2 regions of the Exiguobacterium sp. ERU653 genome follow, and region 2 is predicted to be linked to the other one. Evidence: predicted binding sites of a transcription regulator. Region 2 holds the regulator's gene; the other holds the start of a gene.
What was found. The regulator LexA, encoded in region 2, represses DNA repair genes until DNA is damaged. The targets are predictions, from matches to a motif close to CGAACATATGTTCG.

Region 1 (8,565 bases), 450 kb from region 2:
ACCGGACGATGAAGTCCTTCCTCTCCCGCAATAATTTGAAGTTTAAAACGCTCAACGACTTGAGCTGTGCGTACGATATTTTGCATCAGTATCTGCCCCTTTCACGCTCATTATTGTATCATAGCTCTTTCTATGAAAGGTTAGAGAAGTGATGAACAACGTGTCAAAAAATTGATGAAACTTTCATACATTCTGTTCGTAGGAAGGGTATAAGCATAATGGGAGGTGTAGTAATGGAAGGATTATTTGGAATCGTCATCTTATTTGCGATCGTGATCGGGATTGGTTCGCTCGTCTATATCATCAAGTCGTTGATCGATATGTGGAAAGAATATGCGGCGACGAAAAACGAGACGGTCTTACTTTTGTTCATCTTGAATATCATCGGATTCTTTTTATCGGGTGCGCTCATCTCGATGATTGTCGCCATCATCTTCTACTGGACTCGTTCGAAGTCGATGCGCCTCTTCGGAATCATCCTTTTGATTGCCGGGCCAGTTCTCTTCATCGTCTTCGCGGTCAGTGCCTTCGCGCTGTATGATACTCAGATGATGGATTGGCAACAAATCGAGTATGAAATGAATCTATAATCAAAAAAATCCCGAAGGCGGCGCCTTCGGGATTTTTTTATTGTTGATGGAACGGATTATTCAAATCGCCTGGGTCGACCGGATCGACCGGGTCAGCCGGCTCTGTCTGTTCTTCATCTAAGAATGTCGATGGTGTATACACCGAACCATGCTCTAAGTCGATGGTACCGGTACGTGTTCCCGCTTCGACTTCGATACGAGGTGTTTGACCTCGACCAGACAAGAATTCAAGTCGACGTTGGGCGACGTCCTTGCGGTCACGGATAATCTCGAGTTCATCGAGCAAGCAATGAAGACCTCCGAAGTTCGTTTCTAGTTCACCTTCGACCTCGACACCGTGTGGCAATACGAGTCGAATGTTCCCGGCGAGCGAGGCGAGTTCGAACTTGGCCGGACGAGCCGTTGCCAGTTCCGCACGAATATTTCCGTTCCCTGTCTTAAGGGAAGCTTTGTCGTATTTCCCGCCGATAATGACGGCACCGTTTCCGGTACGGACATGAACGAGTTCCGCTTCTACGCCTTCGATTTCGACCGTCCCGTTGCCAGTATTCAACAGTAGTTCCGATGCATGCACGTCATTTAGCACGACGCGACCGTTCGCGGTTTGTACACGGACGTTCTCGACGTCGAGACCATCGGCCCGGACTTCCCCGTTCAATGTTTGGACATGAAGATGGTTAAAATGGTGATGCGGGATGTACAATTCCACATGGGCCCGGACAAGCTTGTCCCGTAGCGAGACGACGAGACGGTCGCCGATGACGGAATGTTTGACGGCCGACTGTAACTGCTCGAGCGCCTTGTCCGCATCTTGTTGGCGAAGCGGACGTCCCGTTACAATCAGTTCACAGTCTTCGGCATCAGACGATACAATCGTCGCCGATGCGTTGAAAAGATCAAGTGAGATATCGCTGCCTGTAAACGGGAACGACTTCGAGTACGTCACTTCCGGTCCGAAATTCGAGCTGAATGTAAAGTCACTGTCACGAAGTTTCGTCACGAGCCCTTCCATCGCAGACGTCAGTTTCGTCGTAAGCGATTCGACCGAGTACGCATCGACCTTCTCCGTATCCTGTCGTTCTTCAAGCGCTTGAACTTGTTCCGGTTCGAGTCGCTCGAGACGTTCGAGTTGCGTCATCCCCTCCTCAATCGTCATCTTGCCTTCCTTCACTTGCTGGAGAATCAGTTCACGCATTTCTTGTTTCACGTTCGTTTTCCCCCTTCAATTTGATTGCACGTCAATTAACTTCCCGTTTCTCACCATTTCTATACTTATTTCTTTTTCCCTGCTTTCGGTTTCACGCGGGCCGCATCACGTTCAAGGACTGGTTTCAAATACTTGCCGGTATAAGAAGCCGCGACTTCAGCGACTTCTTCCGGTGTGCCGGTCGCGACAATCTCGCCGCCACCGTCACCGCCCTCTGGTCCGAGGTCGATCAAATAATCCGCCGACTTGATGACATCGAGGTTATGTTCGATGACGAGCACCGTGTCTCCGTTCTCGACGAGACGTTGCAACACTTTCAACAAACGGGCGATGTCGTCGACATGAAGTCCGGTCGTCGGTTCATCCAAAATATAGATTGTCTTCCCGGTCGAACGCTTATGGAGCTCTGATGCGAGTTTGACACGTTGTGCTTCCCCACCTGAAAGTTCTGTCGCCGGCTGTCCAAGTTTCATATAGCCGAGACCGACGTCATAGATCGTTTGAATCTTCCGTTTGATTTTCGGAATTTTGTCAAAGAATTCGAGACCCTCTTCAATCGTCATATCGAGCACGTCCGCAATCGTCTTCCCTTTATACTTCACTTCGAGCGTCTCCCGATTATAGCGTTTCCCGTGACAGACTTCACACGGCACGTACACGTCCGGTAAGAAGTGCATCTCGATTTTGATGATTCCGTCTCCGCGACACGCTTCGCAGCGACCGCCTTTGACGTTGAAGCTAAAACGCCCCTTCTTATATCCGCGCATCTTCGCTTCGTTCGTTGAGGCAAATACGTCACGAATGTCATCGAAGACACCTGTATAGGTCGCAGGGTTCGAACGTGGCGTACGACCGATTGGGGATTGGTCGATATCGATGACTTTATCGATATGATCGAGACCTTCGATTTTCTTGTGTTTCCCTGGTTTCGCTTTGGCGCGGTTCATATTGTGCGCTAGCGATTTATAGAGAATCTCATTGATCAATGTCGATTTACCAGAGCCCGAGACACCCGTCACTGCGACGAACATCCCGAGTGGAATCGATACGTCGACGTCTTTTAAGTTGTTCTCCCCTGCCCGAACGATTTTTAAGAAACGCTCGTCCGGTATCTTGCGTTCAACGGGAAGCGGGATGAACTTCTTCCCGGCGAGATATTGTCCGGTGAGCGAATTCTTGTTTTTCATCAGTTGTTTCGGTGTACCGGCAGCGATGACCTGGCCTCCATGCTCCCCGGCGCCTGGTCCGATGTCAATCAAGTAGTCCGCTTCCATCATCGTATCCTCGTCGTGCTCGACGACAATGAGCGTGTTGCCGATGTCACGCATCTGTTTGAGCGTGGCGATCAAGCGGTCGTTATCGCGTTGATGGAGACCGATCGACGGCTCGTCTAGAACATATAGGACACCCGTGAGGCGCGAGCCGATTTGCGTGGCGAGACGAATCCGCTGTGCTTCCCCACCCGAGAGCGTTCCCGCGGCACGAGAGAGTGTCAAATAGTCGAGACCGACGTTATTCAAGAAGCTGAGCCGTTCTCGAATCTCCTGCAAGATGAGACGCGCGATTGCGATATCTTTCTCACTCAACTGTTCATTTAGCCCTTCGAAGAAAGCAAGTGCGTTCACAACCGACTTCTCCGTCACTTGTCCGACGTGCTGGCCGATGATTTTGACGGCGAGCGACTCTTCTTTCAAACGATAACCGTGACAGGTCGGACAGGCATGTGTCGCCATATACATTTCCATCTGCTCACGAATGTAATCGGATGTCGTCTCCCTGTAACGGCGCTCAATGTTGCGAAGAACCCCTTCAAAGAAAATCGTGTTCGTCCGGACTTGACCAAAATCATTCTCGTAGCGGAAGAGGAAGGATTCCTCAGTTGACCCGTTCAAGACGAGCTCTTGGTCACGCTTCGACAGACGCTCAAACGGCACGTCCATATCGATATTAAAATGTGCACACATCGCTGCAAGCAGCTGCGGATAGTACTGGGAACTCGTTGGTTGCCACGCGACAATCGCCCCTTCTTTTAACGTCTTCGACGGGTCCGGGATGACGAGTTCTGGGTCGACGTCTAGTTTCGTCCCGAGACCATCACACGTCGGGCAAGCGCCGAATGGTGAGTTAAACGAGAACATTCGGGGTTCGAGCTCGCCGATTGAGAAACCACAGATCGGGCAAGCATGATGTTCGCTAAAAAGAAGTTCTGTGCCATCCATCTTGTCGATGATGACACGTCCATCAGCGAGACGTAACGCCGTCTCAAGTGAATCCGCAAGACGGCCTTCGACATCCGGTCGGACGACGAGACGGTCGACAACGACCTCAATTGAATGTTTTTTATTTTTGTCGAGCTCGATTTCATCTGTCAATTCAATCGTTTCTCCATTGACACGGACACGGACGAACCCTTCTTTTTTCAACGAATCAAATACTTTCACATGCGTTCCTTTACGCCCCGATACGATTGGGGCCAAAATCTGAAGACGCGTCCGTTCCGGTAATTCCATCACCTGATCGACCATCTGGGAGATCGTTTGACTCGAAATTTCAATTCCGTGGTTAGGACAGACCGGCTTCCCGATTCGCGCGAATAAGAGTCGGAGATAGTCGTAGATTTCCGTCACCGTACCGACCGTCGACCTCGGGTTACGACTCGTCGTCTTTTGGTCGATCGAGATGGCCGGACTGAGTCCTTCAATCGTATCGACGTCCGGCTTATCCATCTGACCGAGAAACTGACGGGCATACGCCGACAAGCTCTCGACGTAACGTCGTTGTCCTTCAGCGTAAATTGTGTCGAACGCAAGCGAAGACTTCCCGGAACCGGACAAGCCCGTCAAGACGACGAGCTGGTCACGTGGGATGTCGATGTCAATATTTTTCAAGTTGTTGACGCGTGCCCCTTTAATGACAATCGCATTTTTCTTTTCAGCCATTTAATTCCCTACCTTCAACTCCAAGATTAAGTCACGCAATTCGGCCGCACGTTCGAACTGGAGATCGCGCGCCGCTTGCTTCATTTCTTCTTCCAACTTGGCAATTGCCGCCTCGCGTTCCGCCGGCTTCATCGTACTGAGCGACTCTAACGCCTCTTCTTCGGCCTCGACCGTTGCTCGGATGACCCCTCGGACATCTTTTCGAATCGTCTGTGGGGTGATGCCATGTTCTTCATTGTAAGCTTGTTGAATCGTTCGCCGACGGTCGGTCTCTTCAATCGCGCGCGTCATCGAGTCGGTCATCTTATCCGCGAACAAGATGACGTGCCCGTTCGAGTTCCGGGCCGCCCGTCCGATCGTCTGGATAAGTGACCGGTCTGAACGAAGGAACCCTTCCTTGTCGGCATCGAGAATCGTGACGAGACTCACTTCCGGGATGTCTAGCCCTTCCCGCAGCAAGTTGATTCCGACGAGGACGTCGTATTTTCCGAGACGAAGGTCACGGATAATTTCAATCCGCTCGAGCGTCTTGATTTCAGAGTGCATATAGTTAACTTTGATTCCGGCCTCCCGTAAGTAATCAGACAAGTCTTCCGCCATTTTCTTCGTGAGCGTCGTCACGAGGACACGTTCCCCTCGCTTGATGCGCTCGCGAATCTGATCCATCAAGTAGTCGATCTGTCCTTTGATCGGATGAATCTCAATTGTTGGGTCGAGGAGACCCGTCGGTCGGATAATCTGTTCAATCATGTCCGGCGTATGTTCGAGCTCATACGGGCCCGGTGTCGCCGAGATGAAGATGGCCTGGCTCAACTTCTTCTCGAACTCGTCGAACTTGAGCGGCCGGTTGTCCTTCGCCGACGGCAGACGGAAACCGTGGTCGACGAGCACTTGTTTCCGTGCTTGGTCCCCGTTATACATCCCGCGCACTTGCGGGAGCGTCACGTGCGACTCATCCGCGATGAGCAAGAAGTCTTTCGGGAAGTAATCGATGAGCGTGTACGGTGTCGCGCCTGCCTCCGTCAAGTTCAAATGGCGCGAATAGTTCTCGATGCCTGAACAGTAACCCATCTCACGCATCATCTCGAGATCGTAGTTCGTCCTCTGCTCGAGACGTTGCGCCTCGAGTAACTTGCCTTCTTCACGGAACTTCTCAAGCTGTTGTTCGAGTTCGGCCTCTATGTTGACGATCGCTTTTTGAAGCTTTTCATCACGTGTGACGAAGTGGGATGCTGGGAAAATCGATACATGCTCGCGATCGGCGATGATTTCGCCGGTAAGCGGGTCCATCTCGCGAATCCGATCAATCTCGTCCCCGAAAAACTCGACACGCAAGCACTGCTCGTCACGTGACGCCGGGAAGATTTCGACGACGTCCCCACGGACACGGAACCGACCCCGTTGGAAGTCGATGTCGTTCCGTTCATATTGGATGTCGATCAATTTGCGAAGCATTTGATCGCGCCCCATCTCTTTCCCGACACGAAGACTCAAGACGAGACTGTTATATTCTTCCGGGTTACCGAGACCGTAGATGCACGATACCGAAGCGACGATGATGACATCATCGCGCTCGAACAGAGCCGAGGTCGCCGAGTGGCGAAGTTTATCGATCTCATCGTTAATCGAAGCATCTTTTTCGATAAACGTATCGGTCGAAGGCACGTACGCCTCTGGCTGATAGTAATCGTAATAGCTGACGAAATATTCGACGGCGTTGTTCGGGAAGAATTCTTTGAACTCGGAGTAGAGCTGTCCGGCGAGCGTCTTGTTGTGGGCGAGGACGAGTGTCGGTTTCTTCACTTCCTGGATGACATTCGAGACGGTGAACGTCTTCCCCGTACCGGTCGCCCCGAGGAGCGTCTGGTACCGTTCACCCCGATTCAAACCTTCGACAAGCTGTCGAATCGCTTCAGGTTGGTCACCTCCTGGTTGAAATTCAGATTGTAATGCAAACGGAATTGATTCCATAAGATACTCCTCACCTTCTCATTTCATAAGTGTCTTGATTATACCATATACACGAACAAATATTCGCTTCTCAACTTTTACTGAGAACGTCTTTATAGAAGAAACGTCATTTGTGCATCGCTTAATATTTTTCCTTAACCGTCTCAAAAGAAACATTCAAATCGTTCAGAAAGATCCATTTGTTCAATTTGTAAAGGTTACTTTTGTAACATAGGAGACGAATGACCAAACAATGGACCATATTCCTATTCAATTGAAATCCCCCCAGTTTTCATGATGAATCATCTATTTCTTATTAGTTCCGCTCTCTACTCATCATTTTTATGAAGTTTACAGGTGTAAATGTGAACATTTTTAGGAAAAAAGTATGATTTTTGAAAAACGCTGTTTTAAAACGCTTACATTTTGGGCATATAATGAAGTGGTAAGTCAAATTGCATAAGGGAGAAAGGGGAGTATCACATGTCAGCATTTGTCAGTGAAATTATTGGTACGATGCTATTGATTCTGCTCGGTAACGGTGTCGTCGCCGGCGTCGTCCTCCGCCATTCCAAAGCGGAAAACTCTGGCTGGATTGTCATCACAATGGGTTGGGGTCTCGCCGTTATGGTCGGGGTCTACGCAGCCGGTATTTACGGAGGTGCACACATCAACCCTGCCGTCACGATTGGTCTCGCGACAGCAGGCGAATTCCCATGGGCGGATGTCCCACTCTACATCCTCGCTCAGTTTATCGGAGCCATCATTGGGGCATGTTTGGTTTATATCCACTATAAACCGCACTATGATGCAACGGACGACCCAGGTTTGAAACTGGCGACGTTCTCGACGGCTCCTGGTATTCGAAGCACACCTTTCAACTTGATTGGTGAGATTATCGGAACGTTCGTCCTTGTCTTCGGTCTATTGTCATTCGGGGCAAACACCTTCGCGGACGGACTTAATCCGCTCATCGTCGGCTTCTTGATCGTATCGATCGGTCTTTCGCTCGGTGGTACGACCGGGTATGCAATTAACCCGGCACGTGACCTCGGTCCACGTATCGCTCACGCATTTCTTCCGATTAAAGGAAAAGGATCGTCAGATTGGGGATATTCATGGATCCCGGTCGTCGGTCCAATTATCGGCGCGATTATCGCCGCACTCATTTATGGCCTTCTCGTCTCGTAACACAATATTTTGAAGGAGGAAATCACATATGGCGAAAGAAAAACGTTATATTTTAGCACTAGACCAAGGAACGACAAGTTCACGGGCAATCATCTTTGACCATGACGGAAAAATTGTCACGGTCGCACAACGCGAATTTAAACAGTATTTCCCAAAACCAGGCTGGGTCGAACATAACGCCAATGAGATTTGGGGTTCTGTCCTCGCCGTCATGGCGGAAGCATTTGGTTCGGCAGACATCGATCCGAACGAGATTGCAGGAATCGGAATCACGAACCAACGTGAAACAGCAGTCGTTTGGGAGAAAGAAACAGGACGCCCTGTATATAATGCAGTTGTTTGGCAATCACGACAAACCGCTGACATTTGTGAAGAACTAAAAGCAGCCGGTCATTCTGATATGGTGCGTGACAAGACGGGCCTTCTCATCGATGCTTACTTCTCTGGGACAAAGGTCAAATGGATTTTGGACAACGTCGAAGGCGCACGTGAAAAAGCCGAGAACGGAGAACTTCTCTTCGGTACAATCGACACGTGGCTCATCTGGAAACTTTCAGGTGGAACGGCCCACGTGACAGACTACTCGAACGCGTCCCGTACACTTATGTACAACATCTATGAACAGAAGTGGGATGACGAATTACTCGACATCTTAACGGTACCGAAGTCGATGCTCCCTGAAGTCAAA
Region 2 (8,565 bases):
CCGGGTTATGAAGATGATGTCATCATGGCGGCGGGGACATTCATTCAAGGCTCGTCCATCGAACTTTCGGCTGATGGACCACTTCGAGCACCATACACAGCGTACGTCCAAGGTGGTCTGACGTATGCTCACGTAAAGGTCGCTTTGATGTTGGCGTTGAGCCAATTACACGGCAAGGGCTTAGTAGCATTCGACGAGCAAAATCAGTCAACGCTTTTGTAACTGTTCTGTCATGTTAACTTTGTTAACATCTATTGACAGGATTGTTGTCATGTATTATTCTCACATTGTGAGACAGAAAAGGAGGGGTAAGGATGGCCGATCAATTTCGTCGCTCCAACCCGTTGTTTCCGATTGGAATCGTCCAAGATTTGACGCAGCTGACTGGTAGGCAGATTCGGTATTATGAAGAACAGGGTCTGGTTTCTCCTAGTCGGACAGAATCGAAACGACGACTTTATTCCTTTAATGATGTCGAACGTCTACTCGCAATTAAGGATTACATTGACCAAGGTTTTAACTTGGCAGCGATTCGCCATATGTTAGAGCAAGAAGGTGGAAAAGGAGCAGAAACGTCCGCTCCGGCTACACCGGTTGATGAAACTCCGAAGATTTCAGAAAAAGAGTTACATCATTTGTTGAAAACACAGCTTCAAGAAGCCGGTCGCTTCAATAAGACGTCGCTCATTCAAGGCGAGCTTTCTCGTTTTTATCGATAACGCCGCACACATCAACCATTACGCAATGTGAGAGGGGACATTTTACCATGGCCAGAAAAACGTTCACAAAAGAAGACATCAAACGCATCGCACAAGAGGAAGACGTACGCTTTATTCGTCTTCAATTCACGGACATCCTCGGAACAATCAAAAACGTCGAGGTGCCGATCAGCCAATTGGACAAAGCACTTGATAACAAAATGATGTTCGACGGATCGTCAATCGAAGGATTCGTCCGCATCGAGGAATCAGACATGTACTTGTATCCAGACCTCAACACATGGGTTGTCTTCCCGTGGACAGATGGCAGCGGAAAAGTCGCTCGCTTAATTTGCGATATTTATAACCCAGACGGTACACCATTCAGCGGTGACCCGCGCGGTACACTCAAACGTAACCTTGAGAAGATGCAAAAACTTGGATTCACAGCGTTCAACGTTGGTCCAGAGCCAGAGTTCTTCTTGTTCAAGAAAGATGCATCAGGCCGTCCGACACTTGAACTCAACGACCAAGGTGGATACTTCGACTTGGCGCCAGTTGACCTCGGTGAGAACTGCCGTAAAGAGATCGTCATCGAACTTGAAAACATGGGCTTCGAAATCGAAGCGTCACACCATGAAGTCGCACCAGGACAACACGAAATCGACTTCAAATACGCAGATGCTGTCACGACGGCAGATAACATCCAAACGTTCAAGCTCGTCGTCAAAACGATCGCTGCAAAGTATGGTCTTCACGCGACATTCATGCCAAAGCCACTCTTTGGGGTGAACGGTTCAGGAATGCACGCGAACATGTCACTCTTCAAAGGCGACACGAACGTCTTCTACGATCCGAATGGCGACATGGAACTTTCAGACACAGCTCGTGCATTCACGGCTGGTATCTTGGAGCACGCTCGTGCCTTCACTGCAGTATGTAACCCGACTGTGAACTCATACAAGCGTCTCGTACCAGGCTACGAAGCACCTTGCTACGTTGCATGGAGCGCACGTAACCGTTCACCACTCGTACGTGTACCGGCAGCACGTGGTCTCTCGACTCGTATCGAAGTACGTTCGGTTGACCCGGCAGCGAACCCGTACCTCGCACTTGCTGCGCTCTTGGCTTCAGGTCTTGACGGAATTGAAAAAGATTTGAATGCTCCAAAACCAATCGACAGCAACATCTACGTGATGGACAAGCCTGAGCGTGTAGCGAACGGAATCGACGATCTCCCGGCGACACTCTTTGACGCACTCGAAGTCCTTCGTGCAGACAAGGTCGTCATGGAATCGCTCGGTGAACACATTGGGGAGCATTTCCTCGAGTTAAAAGAAATCGAGTGGGATATGTTCCGTATGCAAGTAACAGAGTGGGAACGCGATCAGTACTTGACGCTCTACTAATAGAAGAAATATGCTAAAGAGCAATGAATGACCTTCTTCAGAAGTATCGTTCATTGCTCTTTTTTGCTGAGTTTCAGATGAAGCAGAAATGCAAAAGGATCACCTCCACGAGCGTGGAAGTGATCCTTTGTTAGTTAAAACGCTTTTTTAAAAAACGTTGATGTATAGTCGAGTGTCGTATGGAGTGTCGTCGCGAAGACGAGTCCTAGAAAGAAAGACATGCCATGAACGTCCACCCATGAGCGAATTTCCGTTTCGTATGCCGTGAATGGTAAGAGAAGTACCAGTGGGAAACCGATATATACAATCCGAATCACATCGCTCAAACCAGGAAAATGTGATAGTAGAGAGCGATGCGGCATAAGTTTCACATATGGGAGCCAAATCAATTTGAGTGGTCCCCATCGATAATACGCATCTGATTTTAAATCGAGGTCCGGGGAGAGCCAGAGCGTTCCAATAATCGCACCGATTATGAATGCGAGCGGGACGTCTAAATCAATAAAAGGCGTGGCAACCGCAAGTGCGCCGGTTGCCACGAGATTCGTACGGGTATGGGTCTTACCGCTAGCCATTAGTGAATTGTCCGGTATACGCCGATAACTTTCCCTAAAATTGAGACGTTGTCAAAATACATCGCTTCTAACTCGTCGTTTTCCGGTTGAAGACGGACTTTTGAAGCTTCCTTATAAATACGCTTCACAGTCGCCTCGCCCTCTTCTGTCATGGCGACGACAATCTCTCCATTGTCGGCAGTGCTCTGTTGGCGGACGAGCACACGGTCTCCGTCCAAAATCCCTGCATTGATCATTGAATCTCCAGAAACGGACAGCATATAGACGTTATCTGAACCAACGATATGTGCCGGAAGAGGGAAGTGCTCTTCCACGTTTTCGATGGCGGTGATCGGTGTCCCCGCGGTGACTTTCCCGATGACCGGAACGTACATGACGGACTCTTGCTCGTCCATTGTGGATGCATCTTCACTCAGAATTTCAATTGCACGGGGCTTCGTCTTATCCCGACGAATCAAACCGCGTTTCTCTAGGCGATCTAGATGACCGTGTACGGTCGAACTAGAGGCAAGACCGACTGCTTCTCCAATCTCACGAACAGAAGGTGGATAGCCTTTTGCCCGAACTTCGTCTTTGATGAAATCAAGAATCTGTTGTTGTCGCGCTGACATTTTTTTCATTATGTTCACCTCGATATAATCGAATAAACTGCAATCGCATCCTATTCTTTATGTATTTAGTGTAACACAAGAACACATGAGCGTACAAACATTCGTTCGTTATTTTCCCTTGACCGAACACGAGTTCTTGTTTTATGATAAGAACAGATAAACGAACAAACGTTCTAACGAACATATATTCTTATACAGGAGGTAAGGGAATCATGAAAGATACACTCAACGGAATCATTTTAGTCGGAATGCTCTTAGTCGGGATGTTCGCCTTTTATTTAGCTGGGGAGGTGCGTGGGGGAACGACACCAGTTGAACCGATCATGACATCGGAACGTACGATTGAAGAAGAGGTCGCCTATGTCGAGGCAGAGTCGATTGAAGCGCAAATCATGGCAGAGCGAGAAGAACATAATGAACGAAAAACAAAATGGTATGCCGCTGAGTGATCGTTCAGCATTGCGAACCGTTCTCAAACTGTGTATCGTAAGGAATGAATGCGATGAAAGGGAGTGATGCGATGCGAGTCGTCATCTATTGTCGGGTATCGACGAACAAGTCTACCCAAGAGACATCACTCAGTCGGCAAGTCGAAGAATTACAAGAACTAGCTTCGCGTTTAGGGGCCGACATTATAGATGTCATCACAGAACAAGAGAGCGGTTATGAAGTTAATCGACAGGGGCTGCTCAATTTACTTGACCACGTATCGACATCTCAGTTGGATGCCGTGCTCGTCACCGATGACAGTCGTTTAGGACGAGGAAATGCCAAAATTGCGATACTACACACATTAATGAAGCATGATGTGCGATTGTTGACGATGCAGTCGACTTCGGATTACGTTGTTTCTGATGCTGAGAAGATGGTGTTAGAGATTGTTAGTGTCGTCGAAGAGTATCAACGGAAAATTCATAACGCGAAGATTTCCCGCGGAATGCGTCGTGCGGTCGCCAACGGTTTCAATCCACAACGTAATATTGAGAACAATGATCAAGGTGGCCGACATCGGATTGAAGTTCCGATTGAAGAGATTATTCAATTGCGCGAGCGGGGGTTGACGTTTGCCGAGATTGCGGCGACACTTCGCGGATTCGGATACGAAGTATCAAAAGCAACGGTCAACCGACGCTATCTCGAACACCGGTCAGTTGCTGAAACTTGATTCTTCCTCTCTGATTTTGTAAAGTAGAAGAACAAATTCACGAGAGAGGGGGCGAGTCATATGTTAGCACCCGGACAATTGGAGCGAATCAATTTCCTCGCCAACAAAGCGAAGACAGAAGGACTATCTCAAGAAGAGATGAACGAACAACAAGACTTGCGTCAAGAATATTTGAAGGCGTTCCGTCAATCTTTCAAGTCTCAAATGATGGGCATGAAAGTCGTTGACCCAGAAGGAAACGACGTCACGCCAGAGAAGTTGAAAGAAGAACAAAAACGCCATCGTGGTGAGTGATGCTGAATGCACATCCTATTTCGCATAGGATGTGCATTTTTGTTATACACGAACAATCATCAGACGAACGGATTGCGTTCTTTTTCATGCAATTGAAGGAAACGATTTCATGTAATGTGTTATACTAATTAATTAGTTGTGACACACGAATGAGTATGATAGAATATGACGGGTAGAAAACCTTCTTAACACAGAGAGGATGAAATTAGTGGAAACAACTACTAAAGAATTATTAGCGATTAACTCGATTCGGACGCTCTCAATCGATGCGGTCCAAAAAGCAAACTCTGGTCACCCAGGAATGCCGATGGGTGCTGCACCGATGGCGTTTACACTTTGGACAGACAAAATGCGTCACAACCCGAAAAACCCGAACTGGTTCAACCGCGACCGTTTCGTGCTTTCTGCGGGTCATGGATCGATGCTCTTGTACTCGCTCCTTCACTTGTCTGGATATGATTTGTCAATGGACGACCTTAAATCATTCCGTCAAATGGACTCGAAGACACCAGGTCACCCAGAGTATCGTCACACGGCTGGGGTAGATGCGACAACGGGACCACTTGGACAAGGGATCGCGATGGCTGTCGGGATGGCCATGGCAGAGAAGCACTTAGAAGCGACTTACAACCGCGACAAGTTCAACGTCGTTGACCACTACACATTTGGAATTTGCGGAGACGGGGACTTAATGGAAGGTGTCTCGGCGGAAGCGGCATCACTCGCTGGTCACTTGAAACTTGGTAAACTCGTTGTCCTTTACGATTCAAACGACATCTCACTCGATGGTGACCTTCACAAGTCATTCTCTGAGAGCGTTGAAGACCGTTTCAACGCCTATGGATGGCAAGTCATTCGTGTCGAAGATGGAACAGATATCGATTCAATCGCAAAAGCAATTGATGCAGCGAAAGCTGAGACGTCGAAACCGACATTGATTGAAGTCAAGACGGTGATCGGATTCGGTTCACCGAACAAGTCAGGGAAGTCGGCTTCGCACGGGGCACCACTTGGAGATGCTGAAATCGAATTGACGAAACAGTTCTACAAATGGGAAGGCGAGTCGTTCTACGTTCCAAACGAAGTATACGACTTGTTCAATGAGAAAGTGGTCGAGCCCGGCGCGAAGTACGAGTCAGACTGGAACGAGCTCGTTGAAGCATACAAAGCGGCCCATCCAGAGCTTGGTGCACAGTTCGAACTTGCGATGAACAATGAGCTTCCTGAAGGTTGGGACAGCGAGTTGCCGACATTTGAAATCGGTTCGAAAAAAGCAACACGTCAAACGAGTGGCGAAGTGTTGAACGCAATCGCGAAAGCAGTACCGACACTCTTCGGTGGATCGGCTGACCTTGCAGGTTCAAACAACTCGATGATCAAAGGTGCAGTGGACTTCGATGAAGACCCGGCCGGTCGTAACATCTGGTTCGGTGTACGTGAATTTGCGATGGCGGCAGCTGTAAACGGTATGGCGCTTCACGGTGGAGTACTTCCATACGGTGCGACGTTCTTCGTCTTCTCGGATTACCTCCGCCCTGCAGTTCGTCTTGCTGCGCTCATGGGACTCCCATCGACGTTCATCTTGACACACGACTCAATCGCAGTTGGTGAAGATGGTCCAACACACGAGCCGGTCGAACATTTGATGAGCTTCCGCGCGATGCCAAACCTTTCTGTTCTTCGTCCGGCAGATGGTAAAGAAACGATTGCTGCTTGGAAACAAGCTGTGACATCGAAGACGGCACCATCGCTTCTCGTCTTGACTCGTCAAGCATTGCCTGAACTCGAAGGCACATCGATTGAAACAGCAGCAAAAGGTGCTTACGTCGTTGCAGGTGAATCGAAAGATGCAGACGTTCTCTTGCTCGGTACAGGTTCTGAAGTACACGTCCTCGTTGAAGCGCGTGAACAGCTCGCATCAGAAGGTGTGAAAGCGGCAGTCGTCTCGATGCCATCATGGGAACTCTTCGAAGCGCAATCTGCTGAGTATAAAGAATCTGTCCTTCCGTCTTCAATCACAAAGCGTGTGTCACTTGAAGCGGGTGCGACACTTGGTTGGTACAAGTATGTCGGATTTGGTGGGAAAGTACTCGGAATCGATAAGTTCGGAGCTTCAGCGCCTGGAGATCTCCTCATGAAAGAATACGGCATGTCAGTCGACAACGTCGTCGATGCAGTAAAATCACTTTAATCTTAAATTGATTATTTATGACGGCCATTCATTTGGCCGTCACTTTTTTTCTGGACGACTAGCGAAGTTGTTCAATTTAGTGTATAGTAAAAAACGATGTTTCATATGGTAGAGGAGGTAAAGCCTTGAGTACATTATTTTGGATTCTTCTTGTCGTGGCAGCACTCATCGGGGGTATCGCGATTGGATTCTTCATCGCGCGTAAATACATGATGAACTACCTTGAACAAAACCCGCCAATCAATGAAGATATGATTCGTACGTTGATGATGCAGATGGGTCAAAAGCCATCACAGAAGAAAGTCAACCAAGTGATGCGCGCCATGAACGTGCAGATGAAAGATGAAAAGAAGTCATAATGAGTCGTGAAAGCACTTCGGTCCTCGAAGTGCTTTTTTTGTCTCCTCATTTTGTTAGACAATCGAACAAACTTTCGCTACGATTAAGAAATAATCTTCATTTGAACTACCTCCACCTACGCTTCGCTTAGAGGTGGAGGATTCCTGAGTCATCCTCTCTAACGAGAGAAACGTGATCAGGCTAACCCCGTCGTCCCGACGGTTGAAGAAGCTAACATGCGTTCAGCTTCTAATTTCAAGTTCATACCTGCGTTCACATCACGGTCATGATGGAGTCCGCAGTTCGGGCATGTCCATTCACGCAAGCCAAGATGTTTCACGTCTTTGTGTCGATGGCCGCAACTCGAACAGAGCTGGCTCGAGGCGAAGGTCTTCCCGACCCTCACGACGGTCTTCCCGTACCAGTCGGCCTTATACTCGAGCATGCGAAAGAACTCCGACCAGCTGACCTCGAAGATCGACTTGCTCAACTTGCGGTTCTTCTGCATGTCCTTCACCTGCAGGGTCTCGATGCCGATGACGTCGTGGTTTTTGACGATCTCGGTCGACACCTTGTGCAGGAAGTCGGTGCGTCTGTTGGCGATCTTCTCATGGATGCGTGCGACTTTCCGCTTCTGCTTCTGGTAGTTCTTCGCCTCGGAAAGTCTCACCTTCTTGTTCAGGGCGATGAGCTGACGACGGGACAACTTGCGTTGCTCCCGCGCCAGTTTCTTCTCGAGGGTGCGGAAGTAACGGTCGTTCTTGTAGAATGTGCCGTCCGATAGAATGGCAAAATTCTTCAGCCCGACGTCGACGCCGACCGATGAACCGGTCTTCGGCAGTTCACCGATCTCCTGCTCTGCGAGAAGGGAGACGAAATATTTACCCGAAGCTGTTCGTCGGATCGTGGCGTTCAGGATGCGACCCTCGACGTGTCTCGAGTTGGCGAAACGCACCCATTTCAGCTTGGGGAGTTTGAGCTTGTTCCCGACGATCGAGACCTCGGGGAGCTGGGACTTCCCTTGGATGTTCGCCGTATAGGATTGGACGGGGTTTCGCTTCGACTTGAAACGGGGATGATTTTCCTCCTTCTTGAAGAACTTCTTATACGCGTCGGCCAGGTGTTTGACACTGTTCTGGACGGCCGTACTGTCCACTTCCGTCAACCAAATGAATTCTTGCTTGAGTATGGGAAGTTCTTTCGAGCAGGCATCATACGACAGTCCCTTGCCGGTCGCTTCATGGGCCGCGTCCCATTTCGACAGGAAATGGTTGAACACGAAC

Region 1: uvrB (excinuclease ABC subunit UvrB) is a predicted target of LexA. The motif match lies at 6,760-6,773, and genes of this name have one in related genera.

What each region holds. Positions count from the first base shown of each region.
Region 1 is NZ_JACSKV010000001.1:1,328,961-1,337,525, forward strand. It holds gene hprK (HPr(Ser) kinase/phosphatase) at 1-86, opposite strand, end outside; gene KNO95_RS06800 (hypothetical protein) at 234-590, shown strand; gene KNO95_RS06805 (DUF4097 family beta strand repeat-containing protein) at 628-1,797, opposite strand; gene uvrA (excinuclease ABC subunit UvrA) at 1,863-4,736, opposite strand; gene uvrB (excinuclease ABC subunit UvrB) at 4,737-6,707, opposite strand; gene KNO95_RS06820 (MIP/aquaporin family protein) at 7,170-7,877, shown strand; gene glpK (glycerol kinase GlpK) at 7,906-8,565, shown strand, end outside.
Region 2 is NZ_JACSKV010000001.1:881,528-890,092, reverse strand. It holds gene KNO95_RS04590 (methionine gamma-lyase family protein) at 1-222, shown strand, start outside; gene KNO95_RS04585 (MerR family transcriptional regulator) at 315-719, shown strand; gene glnA (type I glutamate--ammonia ligase) at 767-2,107, shown strand; gene KNO95_RS04575 (metal-binding protein) at 2,242-2,682, opposite strand; gene lexA (transcriptional repressor LexA) at 2,682-3,302, opposite strand; gene KNO95_RS04565 (hypothetical protein) at 3,506-3,742, shown strand; gene KNO95_RS04560 (YneB family resolvase-like protein) at 3,814-4,458, shown strand; gene KNO95_RS04555 (DUF896 domain-containing protein) at 4,519-4,752, shown strand; gene tkt (transketolase) at 4,952-6,943, shown strand; gene KNO95_RS04545 (YneF family protein) at 7,069-7,302, shown strand; gene tnpB (IS200/IS605 family element RNA-guided endonuclease TnpB) at 7,479-8,565, opposite strand, start outside.